3 regions of the Streptomyces sp. NPDC031340 genome follow, and region 2 is predicted to be linked to each of the others. Evidence: predicted binding sites of a transcription regulator. Region 2 holds the regulator's gene; each other region holds the start of a gene.

Region 1 (9,511 bases), on a different contig from region 2:
CCTGGCTGTGCGAGATGCAGGTCGGCACCATGCCCGAGGGCCTGCTGCACGACCCGGCGCTGGCCGGCCTGTCCGCGGAGGAGGTCTACGACCGCATCGCCGGCGACCTGCGCCGCCTGCGCCGCCTGGCCACCCTGCGCGGCAAGGGAGTGGGCGACATCCTCGGCGGACCCCTGGGCCCGCCCGGCGACTACGTCGACCTCGACGAGTTCTACCGCCGCGGCCTGGGCCAGGGCCTGGACCTGCACCAGCGACAGGAGCGCGGCTTCCTGCCCGGCGGCCTGGTCGAGGAGATCCGCGCCCTCAGCCACCCGCCGCTGCCCTGGGACGCCAAGCTCGCCCGCTGGTTCGACGAATTCGTGCCCCGCCCGGAGCCCGTACGGTCCTACGCGCGTCCCTCGCGGCGCCAGTCCGCCACCCCCGACATCCCCCGGGCCGGCCACTGGTTCCCGCCCGAGGAGGTCACCCGTTGCACGTTCGGCGTCGTCCTGGACACCTCCGGTTCCATGGAGCGCACCCTGCTCGGCAAGGCGCTGGGGGCGATCGCCTCCTACGCCGAGGCCCGGGACGTGCCGGCCGCCCGCGTCGTCTTCTGCGACGCGGCCCCGCACGACGCCGGCTACCTGCCGGTCGCCGAGATCGCCGGCCGGGTCAAGGTGCGCGGCCGCGGCGGCACGGTCCTGCAGCCCGGCATCGACCTGCTGCACCGCGCCGACGACTTCCCGCCCGGCGCGCCAGTGCTGGTGATCACGGACGGCTGGTGCGACGTCCTGCGGGTCCGGCGTGAGCACGCCTACCTGATCCCGGAGGGGGCGCGGCTGCCGTTCACCGCTCGTGGGCCGGTCTTCCGGGTGCGGTGACCGGGAATGTGATCGGATGGTGTCCCAAGCAACAGCCGGAATTCGGAAGGATTCACCGTGGCAACCACGCGCTCCGCACACACCGTCTGGGAAGGCAACCTGCTCGAGGGCAACGGAGTCGTCACCTTCGACTCCTCCGGCATCGGCGAGCAGCCGGTGTCGTGGCCGTCGCGCGCCGAGCAGGCGAACGGCAAGACCAGCCCCGAGGAGCTGATCGCCGCCGCCCACTCCAGCTGCTTCTCCATGGCGCTGTCGCACGGCCTGGCCGGTGCCGGCACCCCGCCCACCAAGCTCGTCACCTCCGCCGACGTCACCTTCCAGCCGGGTGAGGGCATCACCGGCATCCACCTGACCGTCGAGGGCACGGTCGAGGGCATCGACAACGACGCGTTCGTCGCCGCCGCGGAGAACGCCAAGGCCAACTGCCCCGTCAGCCAGGCCCTCGCGGGCACGACGATCACGCTGTCGGCGAAACTCGCCTGAGCAGGACGCTCGCCTGAGAAACCGCGGACCCGCTTCCGCTCCGGTGCCGCGCCCCCCGAGACCGGGAGGCGCGGCATCCGCGTTCCCGGGGTACTCGGGACCGTGTGGCATTGACAACGGCCCACTCAAGTTTTGTGCTTGAAATGTGGCAGTGCCCTGGCGAAAGGGGACGGAGATGGCACGTGCGGTCGGGATCGATCTCGGTACCACGAACTCGGTGGTGGCCGTGTTGGAAGGCGGCGAGCCCACCGTCGTAGCGAACGCGGAGGGGGCCAGGACCACCCCGTCGGTCGTGGCCTTCGCGAAGAACGGGGAGGTGCTCGTCGGCGAGGTCGCGAAACGGCAGGCCGTGACGAACGTGGAGCGCACGGCCCGTTCGGTCAAGCGGCACATGGGCGACGCCCACTGGCGCTTCCCGGAGCACGGCTCCGTCGACGGCACCCGCTACCAGGCGCAGGAGCTGTCGGCGCGGGTGCTGCAGAAGCTGAAGCGGGACGCGGAGTCCTACCTCGGCGAGGACGTCACGGAAGCGGTGATCACCGTCCCCGCCTACTTCGACGACTCCCAGCGGCAGGCCACCAAGGAGGCCGGGGAGATCGCGGGCCTGAAGGTCCTCAGGATCATCAACGAGCCGACCGCGGCGGCCCTCGCCTACGGCCTCGACCGGGGCGAGGAGCAGACGGTGCTGGTCTTCGACCTCGGCGGCGGCACCTTCGACGTGTCGCTGCTGGAGATGGGCGAGGGGGTCATCGAGGTCAAGGCGACCAACGGCGACACCCACCTCGGCGGCGACGACTGGGACCAGCGGATCGTGGAGTACCTGGTCAAGCGGTTCAAGGGGCAGTACGGCATCGACCTCGGCAAGGACAAGATGGCGTTGCAGCGGCTGCGCGAGGGCGCCGAGAAGGCCAAGATCGAGCTGTCCGCGTCGTCCGAGACGACGATCAACCTGCCGTACATCACCGCCTCCGCCGAAGGCCCCCTGCACCTCGACGAGAAGCTGACCCGCGCGCAGTTCCAGGAGCTCACCGCGGACCTGCTCGACCGTTGCAAGACCCCCTTCCACCAGGCGGTCAAGGACGCGGGCGTGGAGTTGTCCGCGGTCGACCACGTCATCCTCGTCGGCGGCTCGACGCGGATGCCCGCGGTGACCGACCTGGTCAAGGAACTCACCGGCAAGGAGCCGCACAAGGGCGTCAACCCGGACGAGGTGGTGGCGGTCGGGGCGGCCCTGCAGGCGGGCGTCATCCGCGGCGACGTCAAGGACGTGCTGCTGCTCGACGTCACCCCGCTGTCCCTCGGCATCGAGACCAAGGGCGGCATCATGACCAAGCTGATCGAGCGCAACACCACGATCCCGACCCGGCGTTCGGAGATCTTCACCACCGCCACCGACAATCAGCCCTCGGTCGGCATCCAGGTCTACCAGGGTGAACGCGAGATCGCCGCCTACAACAAGAAGCTCGGCGTCTTCGACCTGACCGGTCTGCCACCCGCCCCGCGCGGGGTGCCGCAGATCGAGGTGGCCTTCGACATCGACGCCAACGGGATCATGCACGTCTCCGCCAAGGACCTCGCGACGGGCCGCGAGCAGAAGATGACCGTCACCGGCGGCTCGGCCCTGCCCAAGGACGACATCGACCGCATGATGCGGGAGGCCGAGCAGTACGCCGAGGAGGACCGGGGGCGCCGGGAGGCCGCCGAGACCCGCAACCAGGCCGAGCAACTCGTCTACCAGACCGAGAAGTTCCTGCGTGACAACGAGGACCGCATCCCGGCGGACACGAAGTCCGAGGTGGAGTCCGCGACCGAGGAGCTGAAGGCCCTGCTGAAGCAGAACGCCGAGACCGGCGCCCTGCGCACCGGAGTCGAGAAGCTCGGCACCGTCAGCCAGAAGATGGGCCAGGCCATGTACGCGCAGGCCGGGCAGCAGTCGACCGCGGCGGGCGCGGGCACGGGCACGAGCGCGGGTACGGAGCACACCGCGCCGCACGACGACGGCGTGGTCGATGCGGAGATCGTCGACGACGACACCGACCACAAGGGAGGAGCGGCTTGAGAGCGGCCTGAGGACCGCCGGACTCCTCGGCGACGAGCGGTGTCACAATGACGCCCTCAGCAGGCGAGGGGATGGGGACAGGCGGCCGTGCCGGACAACCGATCACAAGTGCCTTCGGCGGAAGAGACGGTGGAGACCGCCGAAGAGGCGGAAGAGACCGAAGAGACGGCGGAGCCGAGCGCGCGGGCCGGTGGGCCGGCGGCCGTCACCATCGCGTACATCGCCGAGTCCGCGGGCGTCTCGGTCCCCACCGTGTCGAAGGTGCTCAACGGCCGGCCCGGCGTGTCCGACGGCACCCGGGCCCGCATCGAGGAACTCATCCACCGCTACGGCTACCGCAAGCCGCCGAAGAACCGCAGCAACCTCGTGGAGCTGGTGTTCCGCGAGCTGGAGAGCATGTGGGCGGTGGAGATCATCCGTGGTGTCGAGCGGGTGGCCCGCAGGAACAAGGTCAGTGTCCTGGTGTCGGAGTTCGGTCTCCGGGACACGCCGGTCAGGACCATGGAGGACACGGTGGGACGGCGCCCGCAGTGCGTTCTGTCGGTGGCGCAGCTGTCCGAGGCGGAGCGGGAGCAACTGACCGCGAAGGGCATCCCGTTCGTCGTCTTCGACCCCAACGAGGAGCTTCCCGACGACGTGCCGTTCGTGGGCGCCACCAACTGGCGGGGCGGTCAGGCGGCGACCCGGCACCTGACAGGACTGGGACACCGGCGCATCGCGATGATCAACGGCCCTGACCACCCGTTCTGCCGTGCGCGTCAGGCGGGTTACTCCTCCGCGCTCGCCGAGGCGGGCCTGCCGGTGGAGCCGGACCTGGTGGTCAAGACCTTCCTCACCCGGGAGGACGGGTACACGGCGGCACGCGAGCTGCTCTCCAGGCCCGATCGCCCCACCGCCGTCTTCACCGCCAACGACATGCAGGCGCTCGGCGTCTACCAGGCGGCGCGCGAACTCGGGCTGGGCATCCCCGAGGACGTCAGCGTGGTGGGCTTCGACGACGTACCGGCCGTCGCCTGGGTCGATCCGCCGCTGACCACGGTCCACCAGCCGCTGGCCGAGATGGCGGTGGCCGCCACCGAGCTGGCGCTGGCCCTCGGCCGTGGCGAGGACGTGCCCCAGTCCGGACTGGAGATCGCGACCACGCTCACCGTCCGGGAGAGCACGGCGCCGCCCAAGGACTGAACGCTCCGCCCGAGGACCGGGCGGGCGGCGAAGAGCCCCGGGCGCCAGGGCGGCACCCGGGGCCCGGACGGTCAGGAGGCCGTGCCGGTCACCGAGCTTCCGGACTTCGTCACCGTGTACGTCACGGTGGCGCCGCTCCAGAAGTGGAAGGTGAGCGTCACCGGCGCACCGTCGCGCAGCGCGTTGAGGAAGTCCGAGGTGAGCAGGAGCGCGTTGCCCGGATAGTCGGGGGAGAAGGCCGCGTTGAACTCCTGGTAAGGAGTCCAGCTGGTCTGGCCGGCGTTGCTGCCGTCGGCGTACTTCGCCTCCATGGTCGCCAGCAGGTCGCCGCGGAACTGCGTGGGGACGGTGAGACCACCGGTGGTGCCGGTCGCGTTCGAGAGGACCGGCGTGTCGTACGTGGTCACGTAGATCTTCCAGGGCAGACCCTTGGAGAACCGGGCCTCGACAGTCGCGTTGGTCCCGTAGGCACGGTCGCCGGTCAGCCGGGTGAGGGCCGTGGCCGTGAGCGTGAGCTGGTTGCCGGAGACGGTGTAGTCCCGGCCCGAGGTGAGCTTGGTGCTGCCCTGGTAGAGCCCCTTGAAGGTGGTGCCGTTCAGGTTCAGCGTCAGCGTCTTCGCCGTGATCGCGCTCGACTTGGGCACGAAGACCCGGTCCGAGGAGGCGGTTCCGGAGCGGGTGGTCCAGCTCGACTTGATCTGCGCGATCAGGGCCGGGTCACGCCACTGCAGCGTGGAGCGGTTCAGGTACGCGAAGGGATCCCACAGGGCGGTGGTCACCCCGGCGGTCCGGGCCTCGTAGCCGAACTGCTCGTAGTACTTGAGCGCTTCGCCCTGTTCGACGCGGGAGGGGTGGAAGTAGTCGGGGTACCCCAGCAGGCCGAACTCGCCGATGTAGACGGGGATCTGCTTGGCGACGAGGCTGTCCCGCAGCCGGGTGAAGGTGTCGGTCATGTCCTTCTGCGCGGTCTCGTCGTACCGCGTGCCGCCGGCCACGTTCACGCTGAACGGGTACCAGCCGTAGAAGTGCACGGTGGCCACCAGGTTGGCGTCGTTCAGCGCGGTCATCTTGCTGACCAGGGCGTCCAGGTAGGTCTGGCCGGCGTTGCAGAACAGGGTGGGCAGCATCAGCAGCCGGGTCGCGTTGTTGCCGCCGGAGCCGCGCACGATGCTGTGGAACGAGGTGTCCAGCTCGTCCAGGTACTGGATGCTCTGCGCGTCACTGACGTTCTTGAACTGCGGTTCGTTGATGCTCTCGAAGAGCAGTGTCTGCGGGGAGTCCTTGAACTCCGCGGCGACCTGCTGCCAGATGGCGTTGAAGCGGGCCAGGACGTTGTCGTGGTCGGTGGGCATGGCGGAGACCCACTGCCACGAGTCGTGATGGACGTTGATCACCACGTAGAGGCCGTCGGCCAGGGCCCAGTCGACCACCTGCTTGACGCGGTTCATGAACGTCGTGTCGATCGTGTAGGGGGCGGTGGCGGACTGGTGGTCGGTCCAGGTGACGGGGATCCGCACGCTGCGGAAGCCCTCGGCCTTGATGGTGTCGAACAGGGACTTGGTGACCAGCGGGTTGCCCCAGGACGTCTCGTCCGGGATGGCGTCCAGCGTGTTGCCCAGGTTCCAGCTGGGCTGCATCGCCGCCACCGCGCTCACGGGGCTGAGCGCCCGGGACTTCAGCCCCGCGGACGCCTCCTCGTGGTTCGGTGCTGCTAAGGCGCTGGTGCTGGTGAGCCCGATCGCGGCGACCAGCGCCAGCAGCAGGCCGAGCACCCGGCCCGGACCGCGTCTGCGGCGGCCGCCGGGGCGTTGCGTTCCCTTCATCTCTTGACCTTTCTTCGTTGGCCGAGCGGGGGTTCCGCCCGTGGGGGGTCGGTGAAGGCAGGGGGTGAGGAGCGAGAGGCGGGGAGCGGGGAGCGAGGGGCGAGGGGGAGGCGGGCCCGGCCCGGCCGGGAGCGGCGGCGTGGTGACGGCCGGGCCCGGCCGGTTCAGGGGGCGAGCGGCTCGTAGTCGAACCAGTCGAAGTGGACCGTGCCGGCCGCGGCGTACATGCCGATGACCCTGCCGGTGAAGCCGCCCGCGACCTCGGTCGACAGATAGCGGCCGTCCAGGCTGCCGAGCGTGGTGAACGTGCCGTCCGGCTCCTCGATGCCGAACGTGAGGGTGTCGGGTCCCGTGCGGGCGTCCCGCAGCGGGGTGTCGCTCACGCGGAGGCCGAGGACCACGGGCCCCGCGGGTACGGGCCGGGAGCCCACGACGGTACGCAGAGACCCGACGCGGCCGAGCACGCGCACTTCCCCCTCGGAGGCCTCGATCTCGTAGTGGTGCTCCTCGTCCAGCCGGACGGCGAGACCTCCGCGCCCCCGCGCCGGATCGATCCGGGTCCGCACCCGGCAGGTCAGGTGCTGCTGGCGGCGGCCGACGAAGACGACGCCGGGATCGTCCGGACCGTCCGGACCGTCGGGATCATCCAGACCGTCCGGACCGTCCGGACCGTCGCCCCGGGCACGGAGCGTCAGCCAGCCGGCCCGCTCCTCGGTGGTGCAGTGCTCCTGCGGACGGTTGCGCACGGAGATCCAGCACGGTCGCAGTTCCGCGAGGTCGAAGTCGTCCCGGCCGGACTCGACGGGCCCGGGGACGAGCGGCCAGGGCGGGGCGGGCAGGGCGGGCGACACCTCGCCGACGACGGGCCAGCCGTCCGCCCAGGTCACCGGCGCGAGGAAGGTCTCGCGCCCGAGGACGTGCCAGCCCGGCGTGCCACCGCGCGGCCGGACGCCCAGCAGCACCATCCACCACGAACCGTCGGGGCCCTGGACCAGGTCCGCGTGGCCGGTGTTCTGGACGGGACGATCCGTACTGCGATGCGTCAGGATCGGGTTGGCCGGGCACGGCTCGAACGGACCGTCGGGGGTGCGCCCGCGGGCGATCGAGACGCCGTGGCCGCGCTCGGTGCCGCCCTCCGCGATGAGCAGGTACCAGTACTCGCCGACGCGGTACAGGTGAGGCGCTTCCGGGGCCAGGGCACCGGGGGTGCCGGACCACAGCCGCCGCGGCGTTTCCAGCGTCTCCCCGGTGTACGGGTCGATCCGGACCTGCGAGACCCCGGCGAAAGTGCACCAGCAGGTGCCGTCCTCGTCCCAGGCGAGGTCCGGGTCGATGCCCTTGACGCCCGGCAGACGGACCGGGTCGGACCAGGGCCCCGCGGGGTCGGTGGCGGTGAACAGCATGTTGCCCTCGCCCTCGGCCACGTTCGTGACGATGAGCCAGAAGCGGCCGTCGTGGTGGCGCAGGGTGGGGGCGTAGATGCCGCCGGACGACGCCGTGCCGGAGGTCAGGCGGAGCTGGCTCGGCCGGTCGAGGGCGTTGCCGATCTGCGTCCAGTGCACCAGGTCACGGCTGTGGAAGACGGGGATGCCGGGGAAGTACTCGAAGCTGGAGCAGACGAGGTAGTAGTCGTCGCCCACGCGGCAGACGCTCGGATCGGGGTGGAAACCGGGGATCACCGGGTTGGTCACGATGGCGTCCGCGGACCGCTCGCCCGGCATGCCGTCAGGGCCCTGCGACGGCAGGTTGGTTGTCGTTGTCACGGCTGGTTCGTCCCTTGTTCCCTCAGAGCGTCGATTCCCTCAGAGCGTCGATTTCCTCAGAGTGTCGAAGCGCTTCACTCGGCGGCGAACGCTAATGGCATGGATCTGCCGAAACAAGAGGGTGACTGTGGCGAAACTTTCTTCACCTTGAGCTATTGACAGCCCTCCGGGCTGAATGTCAGCGTCGAAGCGCTTCGACGATATGCTCTCCGCACCAGTCTGCTTAGGGGTTTGCCTCGTGGGATCTCCCTCCCTGATCGCCACCGGCCGGGTGCCGTTCCGTGATCCCGCGCTGCCGACCGACCAGCGCGTCGACGACCTGCTGGCCCGGCTCACCCTCGACGAGCGGATCGCGCTGCTGCACCAGTACGCGCCGGCCGTCCCGCGCCTGGGCGTCGCCTCGTTCCGCACCGGCACCGAGGCGCTGCACGGCGTCGCCTGGCTCGGCACGGCGACGGTCTTCCCGCAGGCCGTGGGCCTCGGCGCGACCTGGGACGAGGACCTGGTCCGCGAGGTCGCCGAAGCCGTCTCCGCCGAACTGCGTGCCTTCCACCACCACCGCCCGCCGGTGGACGGCATCGGCACCCCCGGCCTCCAGGTGTGGGCGCCCGTCGTGAACCTGCTGCGCGACCCGCGGTGGGGCCGCAACGAGGAGGGCTACTCAGAGGACCCGGCGCACACCGCGCGGCTCGGCACGGCCTACTGCCGGGGCCTGGCCGGCGACCATCCGGCCTACCTGCGCACGGCTCCGGTGCTCAAGCACTTCCTCGCCTACAACAACGAGGACGACCGCAGCGTCACCTCCTCCGCCCTGCGTCCCCGCGTACTCCAGGAATACGACCTGGCCGCCTTCCGGCCCATCGTCGCCTCGGGCGCCGCGACCGGCGCGATGGCCGCCTACAACCTGGTCAACGGCCGTCCCTGCCACGTCAGTCCGCTCCTGGAGACGGAACTGCGCGGCTGGGCCGTGCCGACCGGGCACGAGCTGTTCTGCGTCAGCGACGCCGAAGCCCCGGCCAACCTGGTCGACCCGGAGCACTACTTCGACGACCACGTCGAGGCCCACGCCGCGGCGCTGAAGGCCGGCATCGACAGCTTCACCGACCTGGACGAGGACGGCTCGACCACGGCCGGCCGGCTGCGCGAGGCCCTGGAGCGCGGCCTGATCGACGAGGCCGACATCGACCGCGCGGCCCGGCGCCACCTGCAACTGCGGTTCAGACTCGGCGAGTTCGACCCGGACCTCGATCCGTACTCCGGGATCGCGGCGGATGTCGTCGACTGCCCCGAGCACCGGGCCCTCGCCCTGCGGGCCGCGACCGAGTCGGTGGTGCTGCTCAA
Region 2 (9,511 bases):
TGGCGGCCTGGATGCGCGAGAGGCCGTCCAGGACGCGGATCGCCGAGCCTCCCGAACCCTCGGGCGACGCCGCCGGCACGGGCGGGCCCAGCCCGGCGTACCGCTCGACGGCGGCCACCACCGTGCCCACCCGCCGCTGGCTGGCGCTGACTTCGTCGTACACCCCGCGCAGCAGCCGGGTCATGACCTCCTGCGGGGAGGTCGGCACCAGCCAGTCCATGTCGTCGGGGTCCGGGTGCAGCAGCGCCAGTTCGAGCAGACAGGGCACCGGTCCGGCGTCCCGGCGGGACACCCGGCCGCGCCGCACGGCCCGGGAGTACACGCGGTCCCCGGCCTCGCACAGTCGGTCAGCACCGTGTGGATGCTCGTCCGTCCCGTGCCCGGCCATCGCCCGTTCCACCCCCGGTTCCGCCGTCTTCCGCAGCGCAACTATGCGCGGACCGAACCGGCTCCGCAACACGGCTCCCGCACGGGTGCCCGCTGGAAAGCACCGGTATGCACGCCTATGACCGGGGCTTCTTCCGTACGGTTGCAACAAGCTGATGCCCGCTTCGCCGGACGCCGCTCCACCGGGGCGGGAGCGGGCCGCCAGGGCGGGCCCGGGCGGCCGGTGTTGGCCGGATATCGCCGTAGCGTCAGTTCAGGCCGATGGCGGCGCAGGCCGACTTGTACTTGCCGGCGCAGATGTCGGAGATCTTGTAGACGCCGTCCGCGATGACGGTGGACTTGATGTTCTTCTTCGTCAGCGCGGTCACGGTGACGAGCTGCGCCGGGATGTCCTTGTCGGTGGGGCTGTCGACGGTGTTCTCGGTGAGGGCGTCGAACTGGATCTCGTGGCCCTGGACCTTGGCCACGGCCATCTGCGCGGCGGCCGCCGCCTCGTCGGGGTAGGACTTGTACACGCTCATGTACTGCTCGCCGGAGACGATCCGCTGCACCGCCGCCAGTTCGGCGTCCTGGCCGGTGATCGGCGGCAGCTTGGTCACCCCGGCGTTCTCCAGCGCCTTGACGATGCCGCCCGCCATGCCGTCGTTGGCGGAGTAGACGGCGGCGATGTTGTCCTTGCCGATCGCCTCGATCGCGGCGGTCATGTTGGCCTGGGCGTTCTCCGGCTTCCAGTCCTTGGTGTCATAGGACTTGGCGATCGTCACCTTGCCGTTGAGCTCGGACATCGCGCCCGACTTGAACTGCTTGGCGTTCGGGTCGGTGGGCGAGCCGTTCATCATGACGATCTTGTACGAGGTGTCGGCCCCGCTGCCCAGGGACTCCAGCAGGGAACGGCCCTGCACCTCGCCCACCAGCTCGTTGTCGAAGGAGATGTAGGCGTCGATGGGGCCCTCGGCGAGCCGGTCGTAGGCGATGACCGGGATGCCGGCGTCCTTGGCCTTCTTCACCTGGTCGGCGATCGCGTGCGAGTCGACGGCGTCGAGCAGGATGATGTCGACCTTGTCGTCGATCATCCGCTGCATCTGGTCGGCCTGCTTGTCCGCGTCCTGCTCGGCGTTGGCGTAGGAGACCTTGCCCCGGTTGCCGGTGAGAGCGGCGACCTGCTTCTTGATGATGGGGTAGTCGAAGCTCTCGTACCGCGTGTTGGCCTTCTCCGGGAGCAGCAGACCGACGGTGACATCGTTGCCCTTGGTCGGACTCGCCGTGCTGCCGCTCGACGACGCGCCCAGCACCCCGCAGGCGCTCAGCGACACGGACAGGGCGGACGCGGCCACGGCTATGGCGGTACGACGCATGGGTCTGCTCACTTCTGATGCTTTCCGGACATGGGCGCACCCTTGCGACCCAGGTGTCTGAAAAGACAACGCTTCCCCAGCCCTCAGCGTCAAGCCGAACTACTTAACGAGTGCGCAACACCACGCTCCGCTTGCTCTGTGAAGACTCGACAAATTCGCCTCCACGGCCTGTTCACAGGCCCTCCATGCGGCGGTGACCCATGAGAAGGCAAAGATCCGTACAACCAACCGCTTTCCTCGCGAGTCGTGATCATGGCAGCCCCTTCCAGCCCGTTCCCCGTTCGACCAGAGGACCGAATGAACTCAGCCAGCCGCACGACCGCGGCGGCGGCCACCGCCGTCGTGCTCGCCACCGCGGGCACCCTGCTCACCGGCGCAGCCCCCGCGTCCGCCGCGACCACCTGCGCGTCCCCCGTCTACAAGCGGCAGTTCTACGCGAACACGACGTTCTCCGGCACCCCGAAGAAGACGGACTGCGACTCCGCGGTCAGCGAGAACTGGGGCACCGGCGCGCCCGCCTCCGGGCTGCCGTCGAACTACTTCGGCGTCCGCTGGACCGTCACCCGTGACTTCGGCTCCGGCGGCCCGTTCTCGCTGCCGGTCTCCGCCCAGGACGGCATCCGCGTCTACCTCGACGGCGTCCGCAAGGTCGATCTGTGGAAGAACACCTCCACGACCGTCTCCAAGACCGCCGACGTCACCGTCCCGTCCGGCAAGCACACCCTCCGCGTGGACTACGTCAACTGGACCGGCCCGGCGAACGTCGCCTTCTCCTATCTGCCGCGCACCTCCGCCACCGTGGACACGGTCAAGCCGCTCGCACCGACGGGCGCTTCGGCCGCCTATGACAGCGCGACCGGCAAGGCCAAGCTGGGCTGGGCGAAGAACAAGGAGATGGACCTCGCGGGCTACCGCGTCTACCGGCGGCTGAAGGGCGCCTCGTTCGGCGCCACCCCGCTCGCCACCACCACCTCCGCCTCCTACACCGACAGCACCCTGCCGGTGACCGGGGCGACGTACTACTACGAGGTCCGCGCCTACGACAAGGCCGGCAACGTGTCGACGGGCAGCGCCGACCAGCCCGTCACCACCGCCGACCGGGTCGCACCCGGCGTGCCCACCGTGGTGAGCGCGAGCGGCGAGGTGACGCCGACGGGCGGCACGGGCGGGCTGAAGGTCGCCTGGAAGCAGGTCGCGGACGCGGTGTCGTACCGCGTCTTCCGCTCGGCGACCAAGGACGGCACCTACACCGCGCTCGGCAGCACCGGCGGACTCTCCTACCTGGACACCTCGGCCGCCGAGAGCACCGCGTACTACTACCGCGTGTCGGCCGTCGACGCGGCCGGCAACGAGTCCGCGCGGTCCGCACCCCAGCGCGGCTGGATCTGGGACAACGACCCGCCGCCGCTGGTCACCGGACTGACCGCCACCCCGACCGCGTACGGCTTCCACCTGAAGTGGGACAAGAGCCCGGCCGCCGACCTGCAGCACTACCGGCTCTACCGGGGCGAGCTGTACGACGACGAGGGCGAGCAGTTCTGCTACGCCGACGTCTCGCACTACATCTACCCCGACGACACCTCCTTCGACTACGCCACCCTCCCGGACGGCGAGGAGGTCTGCTTCTTCATCGACGCCGTGGACGACGACGACAACTCCGCCATCGAGTGGAACGGCCCCGCCGAGGCGGTGACCGTCACCGAACTCGACATGACGCCGAGCGTGGCCACCCCGGCGGGCTCGCCACTGAGGCTGGAGGCGACCCCGGCGGAGGGCGACGAGGGCAACATGCTGATCTGGTCCGGGCTGGGCGCGGGCGAGGAGACGTCCGGCGAGAAGGCCCAGGGCTTCCGGATCTACCGCTGGAACCCCGCCATGTCCGCGTACGAGAAGATCGCCGACCGCGGGGCCGGCGCCTTCGAGTACTTCGACACCGGGGCCGGGCGCGGCACCACGTCCTACTACTGGGTGACCGGGGTGAAGGCCGACGGCACCGAGACGACGCCCGCGGGCGACTGGGTGGTCACCGCGCCCTGAACGCGCGGAAGGGGCCCGGAGATCCGGGCCCCTTCCGTCAAGCGCCTGCGGGGTCAGTCCGCGTCGGTGCGGGACTGCGGCTGCCGCTTGGGCCGCCACACCACCAGCGCGCTGGTCTGCTGGACCTCCTGGTAGGGAACCAGGTCGCGCCGGTAGGAGGCGTGCACCGCGGCCTCGCGCTGCTGCATCGCGGCCGCCGCGCCGTCCAGGGCCGCCTGGAGTTCCGCGACGCGGGACTGCAGGGCGGCGACCTGGTTCTCCAGTTCGATGATCCGCTTGATGCCGGCCAGGTTGATGCCCTCGTCCTGGGACAACTGCTGCACCTGGCGGAGCAGTTCGATGTCACGGGCCGAGTAGCGGCGTCCCCGGCCCGCCGTGCGGTCGGGGGACACCAGACCCAGACGGTCGTACTGACGCAGCGTCTGCGGGTGCAGACCGGACAGCTGTGCGGCCACCGAGATGACGTAGACCGGGGTCTCCTCGGTCAGTTCATACGGATTGCGTCGACGGCCGTCCATCTCGTCATGCTCCCTTCGCGGCCTGGAACAGCTCCGCCCGCGGATCCTCACCCGCGGTCGCCTCGCGATACGCCTCGAGCGCGTCACGAGCCTTCCCCGTCACGTCCTTGGGGACACTCACCTCGACGGTGACCAGGAGGTCGCCGCGGGTGCCGTCCTTGCGGACCGAGCCCTTGCCGCGGGCGCGCATGGTGCGCCCGTTGGGGGTGCCCGGCGGCAGCTTCAGGGTGACCGGCGGTCCGCCCAGGGTGGGGACCCTGATCTCGCCGCCGAGCGCCGCCTCCGCGAACGTCACCGGCACGGTCACCGTCAGGTTGTCGTCCTTGCGGCCGAACACCGGGTGGGCGCCGACGTGCACGGTGACGTACAGGTCGCCGGCCGGGCCGCCGCGCTCGCCCGGCGCGCCCTTGCCGCGCAGCCGGATGCGCTGCCCGTCCGACACCCCGGCGGGGATGCGGACCTGCATGGTCCGGGAGGACTTCGCCCGGCCCGAGCCCTTGCAGACCTCGCAGGGGTGCTCCGCGATCAGGCCGCGGCCCTTGCAGTCCGGGCAGGGGTCGGTCAGCGAGAAACCGCCGCCGGAGCCCCGGGCGACCTGGCCGGTGCCCACGCAGGTCGGGCAGACCCGCGGGTTGCCGTTCTTGTCGCCGGTGCCGGAACAGGCCCGGCAGGGCGCCTGCGAGGACATCCGCAGCGGGACGGTCGCCCCCTCGATCGCCTCGGTGAAGCTGAGGGTGACCTCGGTGTCGACGTCCTGGCCGCGCCGGGGCTGCACGCGCGTGGTGCCCGAGCTGCCGCGGTTGAACAGGCCCCCGAACACGTCGCCGATACCGCCGCCGAAGCCGCCGGCCTGGCCGCCCTGGGCGCCGCCTCCGAAGAGGTCGCCCAGGTCGAAGTTGAAGGAGCCGCCGCCCGCGCCCGGCCCCGGGCGGAACCCGCCGTTGCCGAAGAGGGCGCGGGCCTCGTCGTACTCCTTGCGCTTCTTGGGGTCGCCGAGGACGTCGTTCGCCTCGGAGATCTCCTTGAAGCGCTCCTCCGCCTTGGCGTTGCCCTTGTTGGCGTCCGGGTGGAACTCACGGGCGAGCTTCCGGTACGCCTTCTTGATCTCGGCCTCGGTGGCGTCCTTGGGGACGCCGAGGACCTTGTAGTAGTCCTTCTCGATGAAGTCCTTGGTGCTCATCCTCGACGTCCCTCCTTCCCGGTCGGTTCAAGCTCAGCCCTCGTCCGGGCCACCGCTCTCCTTGTCGTCGGCCGCCTCCGCCGTCTCCTCGGCCTTCACGGTCTGCGCACCCGGCTGCGGCTCGGCCACGGCCACCCGCGCGGGGCGGATGGTGCGCTCGCCGATGCGGTACCCGGGCTGCAGGATCGCCACGCACGTCGTCTCGGTGACGTCCGGCGCGTAGCTGTGCATCAGCGCCTCGTGGATCGTCGGGTCGAAGGGCTCGCCCTCCTTGCCGAACTGCTGCAGGCCCATCTTCGCCGCGACGGTCTCCAGCGACTCCGCGACGGACTTGAAGCCGCCGACGAGTTCGCCGTGTTCCCGCGCGCGGCCGATGTCGTCGAGCACGGGCAGGAGCTCGGTCAGGAGGTTCGCGACGGCGATCTCCTTGACCGTGATCCGGTCGCGTTCGACACGGCGGCGGTAGTTCTGGAACTCGGCCTGGAGCCGCTGGAGGTCCGCCGTGCGCTCGTCGAGCGCCTTGCGCACCTGGTCCAGCTGGGCCGTCAGACCGGTGATCTTCTCTGCGTCCCCGGCCGGGGCCGCCTCCTCCTTGGGGGCGGCGGCCTTCGGCTCGGCGTCGTCGGGGGTCGCGCCGGAGGGGACGTCGGGCTTCTCCTCGAAGCCCGGGGTCTCCTCCGTCACGCGGCACCGTCCTTGCGCTCGTCGTCGACGATCTCGGCGTCCACGACATCGTCCTCGGCCTTCGGGGCCTCGGCGCCGCCCGCGGCGGCCTGCGAGGCCTGGGCGTCGGCGTACATGGCCTGGCCCAGCTTCTGGGACACGGCCGCGACCTTCTCCGTGGCGGAGCGGATCTCGGTGCTGTCCTCGCCCTTGAGCTTCTCCTTCAGCTCGGCGACGGCGGCCTCGACCTCGGTCTTGATCTCGCCCGGGACCTTGTCCTCGTTGTCCTTGAGGAACTTCTCGGTCTGGTAGACGAGCTGCTCGCCCTGGTTGCGGGTCTCGGCGGCCTCGCGGCGCTTGTGGTCCTCCTCCGCGTAGCGCTCGGCCTCCTCGCGCATGCGGTCGACCTCGTCCTTCGGGAGCGAGGAGCCGCCGGTGACGGTCATCTTCTGCTCCTTCCCGGTGCCCAGGTCCTTCGCCGTGACGTGCATGATGCCGTTGGCGTCGATGTCGAAGGAGACCTCGATCTGCGGGACGCCGCGCGGCGCCGGCGGCAGACCGGTCAGCTCGAACATGCCGAGCTTCTTGTTGTACGCGGCGATCTCGCGCTCGCCCTGGTAGACCTGGATCTGGACCGACGGCTGGTTGTCCTCGGCCGTGGTGAAGATCTCGGAGCGCTTGGTCGGGATCGTGGTGTTGCGCTCGATCAGCTTGGTCATGATGCCGCCCTTGGTCTCGATACCGAGGGACAGCGGGGTGACGTCCAGCAGCAGGACGTCCTTGACCTCGCCCTTGAGGACACCGGCCTGGAGCGAGGCGCCGATGGCGACGACCTCGTCCGGGTTGACGCCCTTGTTGGCCTCCTTGCCGCCGGTCAGCTCCTTGACGAGCTCGGCGACGGCGGGCATACGGGTGGATCCGCCGACGAGGACGACGTGGTCGATCTCGTTGATGGAGATGCCGGCGTCCTTGATGACGTTGTGGAACGGCGTCTTGCAGCGCTCCAGCAGGTCGGCCGTCAGCTGCTGGAACTGAGCCCGGGTGAGCTTCTCGTCCAGGTGCAGCGGGCCCTCGGCGGACGCGGTGATGTAGGGCAGGTTGATCGAGGTCTCGGTGGACGAGGACAGCTCGATCTTGGCCTTCTCGGCGGCCTCGCGCAGACGCTGCAGGGCCATCTTGTCCTTGGCCAGGTCCACGCCGTGACCCGACTTGAACTGCTGCACCAGGTAGTCGACGACGCGCTGGTCCCAGTCGTCACCACCGAGGTGGTTGTCACCGTTGGTGGCCTTCACCTCGACGACGCCGTCGCCGATCTCCAGCAGGGACACGTCGAAGGTGCCGCCGCCGAGGTCGAAGACGAGGATCGTCTGGTCGTCCTTGTCGAGGCCGTAGGCGAGCGCCGCCGCGGTGGGCTCGTTGACGATGCGCAGGACGTTCAGGCCCGCGATCTCGCCGGCCTCCTTGGTCGCCTGACGCTCGGAGTCGTTGAAGTACGCCGGGACGGTGATGACCGCGTCGGTCACCTTCTCGCCCAGGTACGCCTCGGCGTCCCGCTTCAGCTTCTGCAGGATGAACGCGGAGATCTGCTGCGGGTTGAAGTCCTTCCCGTCCAGCTGGATCTTCCAGTCGGTGCCCATGTGGCGCTTCACGGACCGGATGGTCCGGTCCACGTTGGTGACCGCCTGGCGCTTGGCCACCTCGCCGACGAGCACTTCACCGTTCTTGGCGAAGGCGACGACGGACGGCGTGGTCCTGGCGCCCTCGGCGTTGGTGATGACGGTGGGCTCGCCGCCCTCCAGAACGCTGACGACGGAGTTAGTCGTGCCCAGGTCGATGCCGACCGCACGTGCCATGGTTGCTTCCTCCAGCTGACTTGAGTGGAACGGACTCAAGTGTGCCTGACGCGCGGCGCTGGGTCAACAGACCTGAGTCAGCCGGACTCAACTCTTATCCATTCCTGACACGCAACCGTCGTGTGACCTGCGAAGACGCGTCCCCCCGCAGCTCCCGCGCCCCGCGCACCGCCCCGTACACCCCGTACACGGGGACGCGCAGCAGCGCGAGAACGACGGCGATCACCCCCGCCGCCACCCAGAACACCCCGGACTCCGCCAGCCCCAGGTGGGTCAGGACGCCGACGAGTACCCCGGCGAGGGCGCCCACGCCCAGCACCACGGTCACACCCTGGGCGGTGAGCCCGAGCCGGCGCAGCCGGTGCCCGAGGTGGTCCGGGCCGCCGCGCGACAGCGCCCGTCCGGCCAGCCGCCGCGACACCACGACGAGGAGGACGTCGGCGCTCGCGACGGCGGTGAGCGCGAACAGCACCGCGGCGCTGGAGCCGAACCCGTGCCCCGCACGGGTGAACACGGCGGCCGAGGCCGGCAGGAACCCGGTGAACAGCGCCCCGCAGGCGCCGAGCCCGACCCGCGCGGGAGGCCAGTTGTGCAGGAGGAACCCGGCCAGCGCGGCGGCCAGCACGCTCATCAGCAGGGCAACCGCGTCCATCACCTCGGCGGCGGCGCAGGCGGCCACCCCGAAGGCGGTGAGCACCCCGGCCGTGCCGGCCAGCGCGTCGGTGTGGTCGAGCGCGCGGAAGGCGAGGGCGACGAAGGTGATCCAGCCGACGGCCAGCAGCCCGCCCGGCACCCCGGTCTCGTCGTACGGCACCACGCAGGCCGCCGCCACCGCCGTACCGGCGGCCACGAACCGGCCCCTGACCCGCCACACGTCCGCCGCCAGCCCCAGCGCGGCGACGGCGGCCGCGGCGGTCAGCAGCCCGCCGAGCTCTGGGCCGAGCGGCGCGGCCCCGGTCCACCGCCCGGCGGCCGCCACCAGGCAGGTGCCGAGCACGAGCGCCACCCCGCCGACCGGCGGCGCCGCCCGTCGGCGGGGTGGCGACCCGGCGAGGCCGAGCAGCAGCGCGGGTCTGCGCAGCAGGGCGGCGAGCGCGGCGGTGAGGAGCAGGGCTGTGGTGGCGGCGGCGATCCCATAGAGCACGGGTACAACTTAGAAGCTAATGTCACAATTTGGCGTGAATAACACGATCAGAACTTAAGGTGACCCTCAGCGACGCAGATCACCGAACGCTCGGCTACATTGCGACGGAAGATGGGGGTAGTCTCAGACGGACTGCATAAGTTACCGCTTAGTAATCTCCCTCGCAGGCCCGAGGAGCCCCGAAATGCAACTCGCCGCGATCATCGTGTCGCTGGTACTCGCTGTGGTCGGCGTCGCGCTGTTCGGCCGCGCCATCGCGCAGATCTACCGATTCGTACGCCTCGGCCAGGACGTCCCGGCGGGCACGCGCACCGACGACTGGACCGCCCGCACCGCCACGGTGATCAGGGAGTTCCTCGGCCACACCCGGATGA
Region 3 (9,511 bases), on a different contig from region 2:
CGTTGACGGAGCGGACGGCCTGGGCGAACTCGTCGTTGCGGCCGGTGAACTTGACGGGTTCCTCGGCGGTCGGGTCCTCGGCCTGCGCGAGCCGGGCCGAGCCGAGGCGCAGCACGGCGAGCGGGCGGGTCAGCGTGCGGGCCATGGCGGTGGCGACGCCGACGGCGAGCAGCATGAGGGCACCGAGGGCGGCGATGCGGATCTCCAGCGCGGTGACATCGTCGTCGCGCAGCTGGGCGAGGTCCTTGGTGCGGCGTTCGTACAGGGCGGACTCCACGCCCCGCATCGCGTCGATGCGGGCGGACAGCGCGGCGTCGAGCTTCCCGGTGGGGGTGGAGAGTTCGGAGTCGGACAGCGTCGGCTGGTCGGTGAGAGAGGCGAGGTACTTCTCCGCGGAGTTCACCTCGGGACCGGTGACGGTGGAGTCGTACGACGTCCGGGCGGCCTTGGCGGCGCTCTCGCGGAAGCCGGCGAGTGCGGCGTCGGAGCGCAGGCGGGCCTGGACCGCGGCGGCGGTCAGGGCGTCGCGCCGCTTGGCGTCGGCGGACGTGGACGTGGTGGTCGTCGTGGGCAGGCCGGTGACCGGGCTGATGACGGTCTGCGTGGTCGTGGGCACGTTCAGCGCCGCCAGCAGCAGCCCGCGGGCGGCGGCGGCCTGCTGTACGGCGGAGTCGAGCTCGGCGAGGGCGTACGCGCCCGATCCGGCGCGCGGCGGCATCTGCTCGGCCAGCCGCTCCGCGAGCCGGTGCAGCTCGGTGACGGCGCCGGAGTAGGCGTCGTGCGCCTCCAGGGCGCTGCTCTTGCCGGTGAGCGCGGCCCGGCGCAGGGCGGCGATGCCGTCGAGGTCGCCGCGCAGGGAGGCGGGGACGCCCGGGTCGCCGCGCAGCTCCTCGACCTGCCGGTCGACGCGGGCGCTGCGCTGCTCGGTGGGCGCCTTCGACTTGGGCCGCCCGGCGGCGATGTACGAGGTCACCTCGTCCCGCTCGTCGGCGAGGGCGTGCGCGAGGGCGAGGGCGTCCTGCGTCTGCTCGGCGAGGGTGACCAGGTCCTGGGAGTCCTTCAGCTGAGCGGAGGCGGCCAGGACGGCGGGGGCTCCGGCCCCGGCTATGGCGGCCGCCACGACCGCCACGGCGACGATGAGCCGGTTGCGCACATGGGTGCGTCGGCCCTTTCCGGTGACGGTGTCGGGAGTGCCGGGCGTGCGCTCCGCGCCCGCTGCGGGGTCCGTCTGCTTGCCTGTGCGACGAGGCCGCGTCTTCTGCACCGGTGCTCGCATTCCTGACTCGTGTTACCCATGGGCCCGGGTGACGTTCCGTCAGCAGGTGCCGACTGCGCGTGTGCCCGGTACGGTCCCCGACCCTCCCAGTGCCGGTGGGCGGTGGCCGCGCATCACCTGACCCGCCACCCGAAGGAGTGAACATCGGAGGGGAGTTGGCGGGCAAGTTCCTCTGACCGTTGCACCGGTCCTGTGCGGCGGGCCGGTTGGACGTCTGCGGCGGGCGGTGGCAATATTTGCCGCCACGCATTCCCGGAGTGGCGAATTCCCCCGCAAAACAGACGCCTGACCTGCGAGAGGATGTCAGCCCGGCGACGATTGCCAGCCTTTCGTGAACCTCGTGAAGGGCTCGTGCAGACTGGCTGAATGCGTACGGAACTTGCCTCGGAGCCGGGCGACCACACCCTCGCCAACGAGGACTTCGCCGCTGTCGTCCTGCCCGCTTCGGGACAGGGTGGCGCCCTGGTGGTCCTGGACGGGGTGACGCCGCCGAAGGGCGGGAGCGGGTGTCTGCATTCGGTCCCCTGGTACACCGCGCGGCTGGGCGGTGCGCTGACCGAACTGACCCTTTCCCTCCCGGATGTTCCGCTCTCGCGGGCCCTGTCCCGGGCCATCGCGCGCACCGCCGAGTCACACGCGCAAACCTGTGACCTTTCTCACCCACGAACACCACAGGCGACGGTGGTCGTGGCGCGCTGGTCGACGCGGCAGGTGGAGTACCTGGTCCTGTCGGACTCCGTCCTGCTGGTGGAGTCGCCGGACGGTTCGGTCACGGCCCTGCTGGACGACCGGCTGTCGCGGCTGCCCCGCTCCGCCCTGGCGACGGACGCCCTGGTCGACGCCCACGTCCGCAACAAGGAGGGCGGGTTCTTCACGGCGGCGGCGGATCCGTCGGTGGCGGACCGGGCGGTGACGGGCATGCTGCCGCGCGACCACGTGCGGTCGCTGGCCGCGCTCACGGACGGGGCGGCGAGGTGGGTGGAGCGGTTCGGGGAAGGAGACTGGACGGACTGCCTGAGACTCGTGCGCGAGCACGGCGCGCGGACACTGCTGAACCGCGTACGGGCCCTGGAATCCGCCGACAGCCGGCAGCCGTCCTCACGCCGCGGCAAGCCGCACGACGACGCGACGGTGGTGTACGCGGAACTCTGACCCCGCCGACCCGGCAGGCTGGTTCCACGGCCGCACCACCGCACGACGCACGACCGGAGAGGACGGCACGAGGCCCATGTCCCTGCCCAGCATCCTGGCGGTCTTCGCGCACCCGGACGACGAGTCCCTGTCGGCCGGCGGGCTGCTCGCACGGTACGCGGCGGCCGGCGCCCGCACCGCGGTGGTCACGGCGACCTGGGCGGCGGGCACCCGTCGCGCCGAAGAACTGGCCGACGCGCTGCGCATCCTCGGCGCCGCTCCCCCGCGCCTGCTCGGCTACGCGGACGCCCGCGCCCCGCAGTCGGCGCCCGGCGCCGCACGGTTGTGTGACGCGCCGCTCGACGAGGCGGTGGGCCGACTGGTCGCGCACGTACGGGAGTTCCGCCCGGACATCGTCGTCACCCACGACCCCTGCGGCGGGCTGACCGGCCATCCCGACCACGTCCACACCCACCGGGTGACGGTGCTCGCGGCCCAGGCCGCCGGGCTGGCCGGTCTCCATCCGGACGCCGGCGCACCCTGGCTGCCGGACTCGGTCCTCCTGGCCACCCACCCCGACTCCGCCGCGCGGGACCTGGGCGCCCGCCTGGTCCGCACGGGACGGGTCCTCCACAGCGTTCCGGACAGCTGGGTCGGCGTGACCGTCGACGTCCGTCCGTGGCTGGAGCGGAAGATCGCCGCCGTCATGGCCCACCGCAGCGAGGTGGCGCGGGGAGCCCTGCCCGGGCGGCTGGCCGCCCTCCCCGCGGCCGAGCGGGAGGAACTGCTGGCCACCGAGTGGTACGTGCACCACCCGCTCGCCCCGGCGGCGCCGTCGGCCGGGCGGGACCCGCTCGGGCCTCGGGCTACCGCTCCATCCCACGGTTCAACTGACCGAGCAGGCGCGCCAGTTCGGCCACCTCTCGGCGGTCCCAGTGGGCCAGCTGACTGACGTAGCGGGCCCGGCGCGCCTCGCGGACCATGCCGACCCGGCCGCGGCCCTCCTCGGTGAGGTGGACCAGCCAGGCCCGTCCGTCGGCGGGGTCGGGCTCGCGGGCGACCAGGCCCAGTTCCTCCAGGGCGCGCAGCTGGCGGGACATGGTGGCCTTGCCGACGCCGATGTAGGCGGCCAGTTCCGTCGCCCGCTGGCGGCCGTGCTCGTCCAGCCGCACGAGGAGGCCGTAGGCGGCCGGTTCCAGGTCCGGGTGGACCTCGCGGGCCATCTCGCCCTGGCTGGCGCGGGCCCGCCGCAGCAGAACCGTCAGTTCGCGCTCCAGGGACAGGTACTCCTGGTCCGCGCCGCTCGGTGACGCCTGCGACTCAGCTCGGCGTCCGCCGCCGTTTCCGCCTTCGTGCACGTCAGTCCCTGCCTCGGTTTTCCCAGTACTGAAAGTTTCCGCCGAACGCCGTCATCGCCGCAGCTCGGCAAGTATTTCGCAGGCTTAGACCAACGGCAGCCTCCGGTCCCCCTTCCCAGCCGCCGGTCTACGTGCGTAGCTTCTTCAGCAGCCCCGAATGGCATGCTCACGCCATTCTCGTCGGCGCCCGGCCGGTCAGCGCCGGCGCCTTCCAGCACCTCCCCCCACCCCAACCCCCCGCACCCCCACTCCCGATCCCCCACCACCCCGACCGAGCATCACCGAGCCTTCGGAGGCACGTCATGCCCGTGCACAGACCCGGACCGCTCCATCCCCGGCGCCTCTTCCTCGCCGGGCTCCTGCTCGCCGCCCTCTCCCTCGTCCTCGCCGTGCCGGCGTCCGCCGCGGGCACGCCCGCCCGCGGCTCCGCCTACATGGGCATGGGCGTCCTGGCCCACGACGGCAGCGCCGGCACCCCCACCACCGGTGACGCCACCCAGACGGAGGGCGTCGACGTCTCCGGCTACCAGGGAAACGTCGACTGGTCGACCCTCTGGAACAGCGGGGTCAGGTGGGCCTACACCAAGGCCACCGAGGGGACGTACTACACGAACCCCTACTTCGCGCAGCAGTACAACGGCTCGTACAACGTGGGCATGATCCGCGGCGCCTACCACTTCGCGACCCCGGACACCACCAGCGGCGCGACCCAGGCCAACTACTTCGTGGACCACGGCGGCGGCTGGTCCGGGGACGGCAAGACCCTCCCGGGCGCGCTCGACATCGAGTGGAACCCCTACGGCGCCGCCTGCTACGGCAAGTCGGCGGCCGCGATGGTGAGCTGGATCGCCGACTTCCTGAACACGTACAAGTCCCGCACGGGCCGCGACGCCGTGATCTACACGGCCACCAGCTGGTGGACCCAGTGCACCGGCAACTACGGCGGCTTCGCCTCCAACAACCCGCTGTGGATCGCGCGGTACGCCTCCGACCCGGGGACGCTGCCGGCCGGATGGTCGTACTACACGATGTGGCAGTACACCTCGTCCGGGCCGACGGTCGGCGACCACGACAAGTTCAACGGCGCGCTCGACCGGGTGCAGGCGCTCGCGAACGGCTGACGCACCACCCCGCACGCTGACGCCCCGCGCGCCGATGCCCCGTCCCGCACATGGGAGCGGCCCGGGCCTCCCTCACGAGAACCCGGGCCTTCCCTCATCCGATGGCGTCCTCCCCCAGCGCCAAAAGCCTGGGAGGTGCCCCCACCGCCGCCACCGGAACCTCCGGCTCCGCGCCGCTCGCGGCGGGCGCGAGGGCCAGCTCCAGGACCTGGCGGACGTCGGTGACGGCGTGCACGTCGAGCTTGTCCAGCACCTCCGCCGGGACGTCGTCCAGGTCGGGCTCGTTGCGCTTGGGGATGATGACCGTGGTCACGCCCGCCCGCTGCGCCGCGAGCAGCTTCTGCTTCACCCCGCCGATCGGCAGCACCCGGCCGGTCAGCGACACCTCGCCGGTCATCGCCACGTCGGTGCGGACCAGTCGGCCGGACAGCAGCGAGGCCAGCGCGGTCGTCATCGTGACGCCGGCGCTCGGGCCGTCCTTGGGGACCGCGCCCGCCGGGAAGTGGATGTGCACGCCCCGGTCCTTCAGGTCCGCCACCGGCAGCTCCAGCTCGGCGCCGTGGCTGCGCAGGAAGCTCAGCGCGATCTGCGCCGACTCCTTCATCACGTCGCCCAGCTGACCGGTCAGGGTCAGGCCCGCCGCGCCCGTCTCCGGGTCCGCGAGGGACGCCTCGACGAACAGGACGTCACCGCCGGCCCCGGTGACCGCCAGGCCCGTCGCCACGCCGGGCACCGCGGTGCGGCGCTCGGCCGGGTCCTGGGCCGCCTCCGGCACGTGGTGCGGCCGGCCGATCAGCCCGCGCAGATCGTCCGCGCGGACGGTGAACGGCAGCTCGCGCCGGCCGAGTTCGTGCTGCGCGGCGATCTTGCGCAGCAGCCGGGCGATCGACCGCTCCAGGGTGCGCACCCCCGCCTCGCGCGTGTACTCGCCGGCGAGCTTGCGCAGCGCGCCCTCGTCCAGGGTCACCTCGTCCTCGGCGAGGCCGGCCCGCTCCAGCTGGCGCGGGAGCAGGTGGTCGCGGGCGATGACGACCTTCTCGTCCTCGGTGTAGCCGTCCAGCCGGACCAGTTCCATACGGTCCAGGAGCGCCTCCGGGATGGCCTCCAGGACGTTGGCGGTGGCGAGGAAGACGACGTCGGACAGGTCGAGTTCGACCTCCAGGTAGTGGTCGCGGAAGGTGTGGTTCTGCGCCGGGTCCAGGACTTCGAGGAGGGCCGCCGCGGGGTCGCCGCGGAAGTCGGAGCCGACCTTGTCGATCTCGTCGAGCAGGACGACCGGGTTCATCGAACCGGCCTCCTTGACCGCGCGGACGATGCGGCCGGGCAGCGCGCCGACGTAGGTGCGCCGGTGGCCGCGGATCTCCGCCTCGTCACGGACGCCGCCGAGAGCGACGCGGACGAACTTGCGGCCCATGGCGTGCGCCACGGACTCGCCGAGCGAGGTCTTGCCGACGCCGGGCGGGCCGACCAGAGCGAGCACGGCGCCTCCGCGCCGGCCGCCGACGACGCCCAGGCCCCGGTCGGCGCGGCGCTTGCGGACCGCGAGGTACTCGGTGATCCGCTCCTTCACGTCTTCCAGACCGGCGTGCTCGGCGTCCAGGACCGCCTTGGCGCCCTGGATGTCGTAGGCGTCCTCGGTGCGCTCGTTCCACGGCAGTTCGAGGACGGTGTCCAGCCAGGTGCGGATCCAGGAGCCCTCGGGCGACTGGTCGGAGGACCGCTCCAGCTTGTCGACCTCCTTCAGGGCCGCCTCGCGGACCTTCTCCGGCAGGTCGGCGGCCTCGACGCGGGCCCGGTAGTCGTCGGACTCCTCGCCCTCCTTCTCACCGTTGAGCTCGCGCAGCTCCTTGCGGACGGCCTCCAGCTGACGGCGCAGCAGGAACTCCCGCTGCTGCTTGTCCACGCCTTCCTGGACGTCCTTGGCGATGGTCTCGGCGACGTCCTGCTCGGCGAGGTGGTCACGCAGCTGCTGGGTGGCCAGCTTCAGACGGGCGACCGGGTCGGTGGTCTCCAGGAGCTGGATCTTCTGCTCGGTGGTCAGGAACGGCGAGTAACCGGAGTTGTCGGCGAGCGCGGAGACGTCGTCGATGGCCTGGACCCGGTCGACGACCTGCCAGGCGCCGCGCTTGCGCAGCCAGGCGGTGGCGAGCGCCTTGTACTCCTTGACCAGTTCGACCGCGTGGCCCGGGAGCGGGTCGGGCACCTTCTCGTCGATCCGCGTGCCCTCGACCCACAGCGCCGCACCCGGGCCGGTGGTGCCCGCGCCGATCCGTACGCGGCCACGGCCGCGGACCAGCGCACCCGGGTCACCGTCCGCCAGCCGGCCGACCTGCTCGACGGTGCCGAGCACACCGGTGCCCGCGTAGGTCCCGTCGACGCGGGGCACCAGGAGCACCCTCGGCTTCCCCGGCTCGGAGCGGGCGGCGGCCTGGGCGGCCTCCACCGCTGCGCGCACATCGGCGTCGCTCAGGTCCAGCGGAACCACCATCCCGGGCAGCACGACCTCGTCGTCGAGCGGCAGCACAGGCAGGGCGAGCGGTGTGAACGCCTCGGACTCAGCAGCCATGATCTCCCCTTCGGCAGTCAAGTTGAGCTATGCCGACTCAATGCTCGAGGGCTCCGCGTTGTTCCCCGGGGCCTGTTCGCCGAGAGCGATCACCCGCGCCACCACGGACGACGGGCCGTCTATCGTCTCGGAGTAATAGACAGCCAAGGCTTCCATCTATTACGTGGAGAGATCGTGGACGGGATCGTGCGGGCGTGGGTGGACGGGTGGGTCGTGTCCCGCGGGGCGGCGCCGCCCGTGTCCGAGCCCTGGGGCTGCACGATCGACGTGGGCCTGGACGGTCATGTCACGCGGCACGTCTTCGGCACGGTCGGCGACGCCGTCCCCGAGCGGGCCGTGCGAGAGGTGGCGGACTCGGTGGCGGGGGCCGGGGTGTGGCTGAAGGTGTTCCAGGACCCGGGGACGGTGAGGCGGTGGCTCGACGAACGGTGGTGGATCGACCCCGAGACCGGCTGGCTGATGACGGTCCCGCTGGCGCGGCCCGCCCCGTCGCCGCCGACCCCGCCCGCCGGCTACCGGCTGCGCACCTGGACGCGCGGCGGCGTCACCCGCGCGATGGTCGCCGCCGCCGACGGCTCTTGGGCGGCCCGCGGTCAGATCACGCCCACCGGCGCGACCGCGACCCTGGACCAGGTCGCCACCTCCCCCGCGCATCGCCGCCGCGGGCTCGGCGCCCTGGTGGTGCGGACGCTGGAGCGCGCGGCGGCCGAACAGGGCGCGCAGACCGGCGTACTGGCCGGGACCCCGGCCGGCCGAGCGCTGTACGAACGTCTGGGCTGGCGCGTGGTGGCGCCGCTGACCAGCGCGCGTTCACAGGGGAGGCCCTGAGGCGGGGGCGGCCGCACCGCGGTGACGCCATGACCGCGTTCCAGGCGTACGGCGACCGTCGCACCGCGCTCGCCCCGGCCGTTCACGCCTCCGCGGGCAGGCCCGTCCCCGCGGCGGTGAGTGACCGCAGGGTGCGGTCGAGGTAGGCGCGCAGCCGGCCGACCATGTCGAAGTTCCGGGAGTCGAGCACCCACTGCAACTGCAGGCCGTCCATGACGGCGGCCAGTTCGTGCGCCATGCCCACCGGGTCGGCGTCCGGCCGCAGTTCGCCGCTCTCGACGGCCCGGCGCAGCGTGGCGGAGAGGTGCTCCACGAGTCTGGCGTAGCGCTGGACGAAGTAGGCGTGCGCGGGGTGGCCGGGGTCGCCCGCCTCGGCGGCGAGGACGTTGAACATCCGGGTACGGCCCAACCGGATGCTGTTGTAGCGGGCGAGCCGCAGGACGGTGGTGAAGCATTCGAGGGCCGAGGCGAAGTCGTGGGAGAAGAACTTCTCCTCGTCGGCCTCGTCCGTGCGGGCGAGGACCTGCACCAGGAGGTCCTCCTTGCTGCGGAAGTGGTGCAGCAGGCCACCCTGCGTGATCCCGACGTCCTTGGCGATGCGGGCCAGGGAGGAGGCATGGAAGCCCCACTGGGCGAAGTGCTCGACAGCGGCGTCGAGGATGCGCAGCCGGCGCTCGTCGCCCACGGCGTAGGTGCCCCTGCCTGCGCCTGTGCGGGTGCCGCCGTTCTCCTTCTGGACCATGCCCGCCACGATAGCCGCGCCGACGGCGGGCGGGACGCGGCCCGGGGCACACGTCCGCGACCGTCGGTTACACGAGTAAGCGACATCACTTTTCAAGCCATGTGCAACGTGATTCAAGCCACGCGCAGAAAACCTACTACCCACTCGGTTTTGCTGCTTCCCTGGTCGCGCCGGTGCGGCGAAGAAGCCGCCCCCGTCCCCCATGGAGAGTCGCCATGGCCCTCAGCCACGACGCGCCGCTCGACGAGACGTCCTCCCCGACGCCCGCGTCCGCTCACGCGGGAGCATCCCTCTCGTCTCCCGCGCCCGCCGAACCGTCCGCCCCCGCCAAGCTGGTCTTCGGCCTGGTCTTCGCCCAGTTCGGCGCCTATCTCGCCGTCCTCACCCCGGTGGTGGTGACCCTCGCCCTGCGGGTCTCCCAGATCGTGCCGGAGACCGACCGCGGCGCCGCCCTCGGCCAGGTACTGTCCGTCGGCGCCCTGCTGGCGA

The links. Region 2 encodes HspR, which represses chaperone genes until heat shock. Its sites were predicted from a motif close to TTGAGNNNNNNNNNCTCAA; they were not measured.
Region 1: dnaK (molecular chaperone DnaK) is a predicted target of HspR. The motif match lies at 1,454-1,472, and genes of this name have one in related genera.
Region 3: lon (endopeptidase La) is a predicted target of HspR. The motif match lies at 7,475-7,493, and genes of this name have one in related genera.

The regions. Positions count from the first base shown of each region.
Region 1 is NZ_JBVIIE010000086.1:12,707-22,217, forward strand. It holds gene ACZ5GT_RS38570 (vWA domain-containing protein) at 1-860, shown strand, start outside; gene ACZ5GT_RS38575 (OsmC family protein) at 918-1,343, shown strand; gene dnaK (molecular chaperone DnaK) at 1,519-3,402, shown strand; gene ACZ5GT_RS38585 (LacI family DNA-binding transcriptional regulator) at 3,532-4,584, shown strand; gene ACZ5GT_RS38590 (cellulase family glycosylhydrolase) at 4,656-6,407, opposite strand; gene ACZ5GT_RS38595 (glycoside hydrolase family 43 protein) at 6,572-8,128, opposite strand; gene ACZ5GT_RS38600 (glycoside hydrolase family 3 C-terminal domain-containing protein) at 8,409-9,511, shown strand, end outside.
Region 2 is NZ_JBVIIE010000001.1:313,558-323,068, reverse strand. It holds gene ACZ5GT_RS01450 (helix-turn-helix transcriptional regulator) at 1-388, opposite strand, end outside; gene ACZ5GT_RS01445 (sugar ABC transporter substrate-binding protein) at 636-1,742, opposite strand; gene ACZ5GT_RS01440 (fibronectin type III domain-containing protein) at 2,040-3,779, shown strand; gene ACZ5GT_RS01435 (heat shock protein transcriptional repressor HspR) at 3,833-4,297, opposite strand; gene dnaJ (molecular chaperone DnaJ) at 4,302-5,477, opposite strand; gene grpE (nucleotide exchange factor GrpE) at 5,511-6,161, opposite strand; gene dnaK (molecular chaperone DnaK) at 6,158-7,993, opposite strand; gene ACZ5GT_RS01415 (MraY family glycosyltransferase) at 8,088-9,137, opposite strand; gene ACZ5GT_RS01410 ((Fe-S)-binding protein) at 9,322-9,511, shown strand, end outside.
Region 3 is NZ_JBVIIE010000037.1:73,395-82,905, forward strand. It holds gene ACZ5GT_RS26775 (sensor histidine kinase) at 1-1,264, opposite strand, end outside; gene ACZ5GT_RS26780 (protein phosphatase 2C domain-containing protein) at 1,643-2,428, shown strand; gene ACZ5GT_RS26785 (PIG-L deacetylase family protein) at 2,505-3,359, shown strand; gene ACZ5GT_RS26790 (MarR family winged helix-turn-helix transcriptional regulator) at 3,274-3,765, opposite strand; gene ACZ5GT_RS26795 (lysozyme) at 4,068-4,886, shown strand; gene lon (endopeptidase La) at 4,981-7,452, opposite strand; gene ACZ5GT_RS26805 (GNAT family N-acetyltransferase) at 7,627-8,280, shown strand; gene ACZ5GT_RS26810 (TetR family transcriptional regulator) at 8,363-9,022, opposite strand; gene ACZ5GT_RS26815 (MFS transporter) at 9,238-9,511, shown strand, end outside.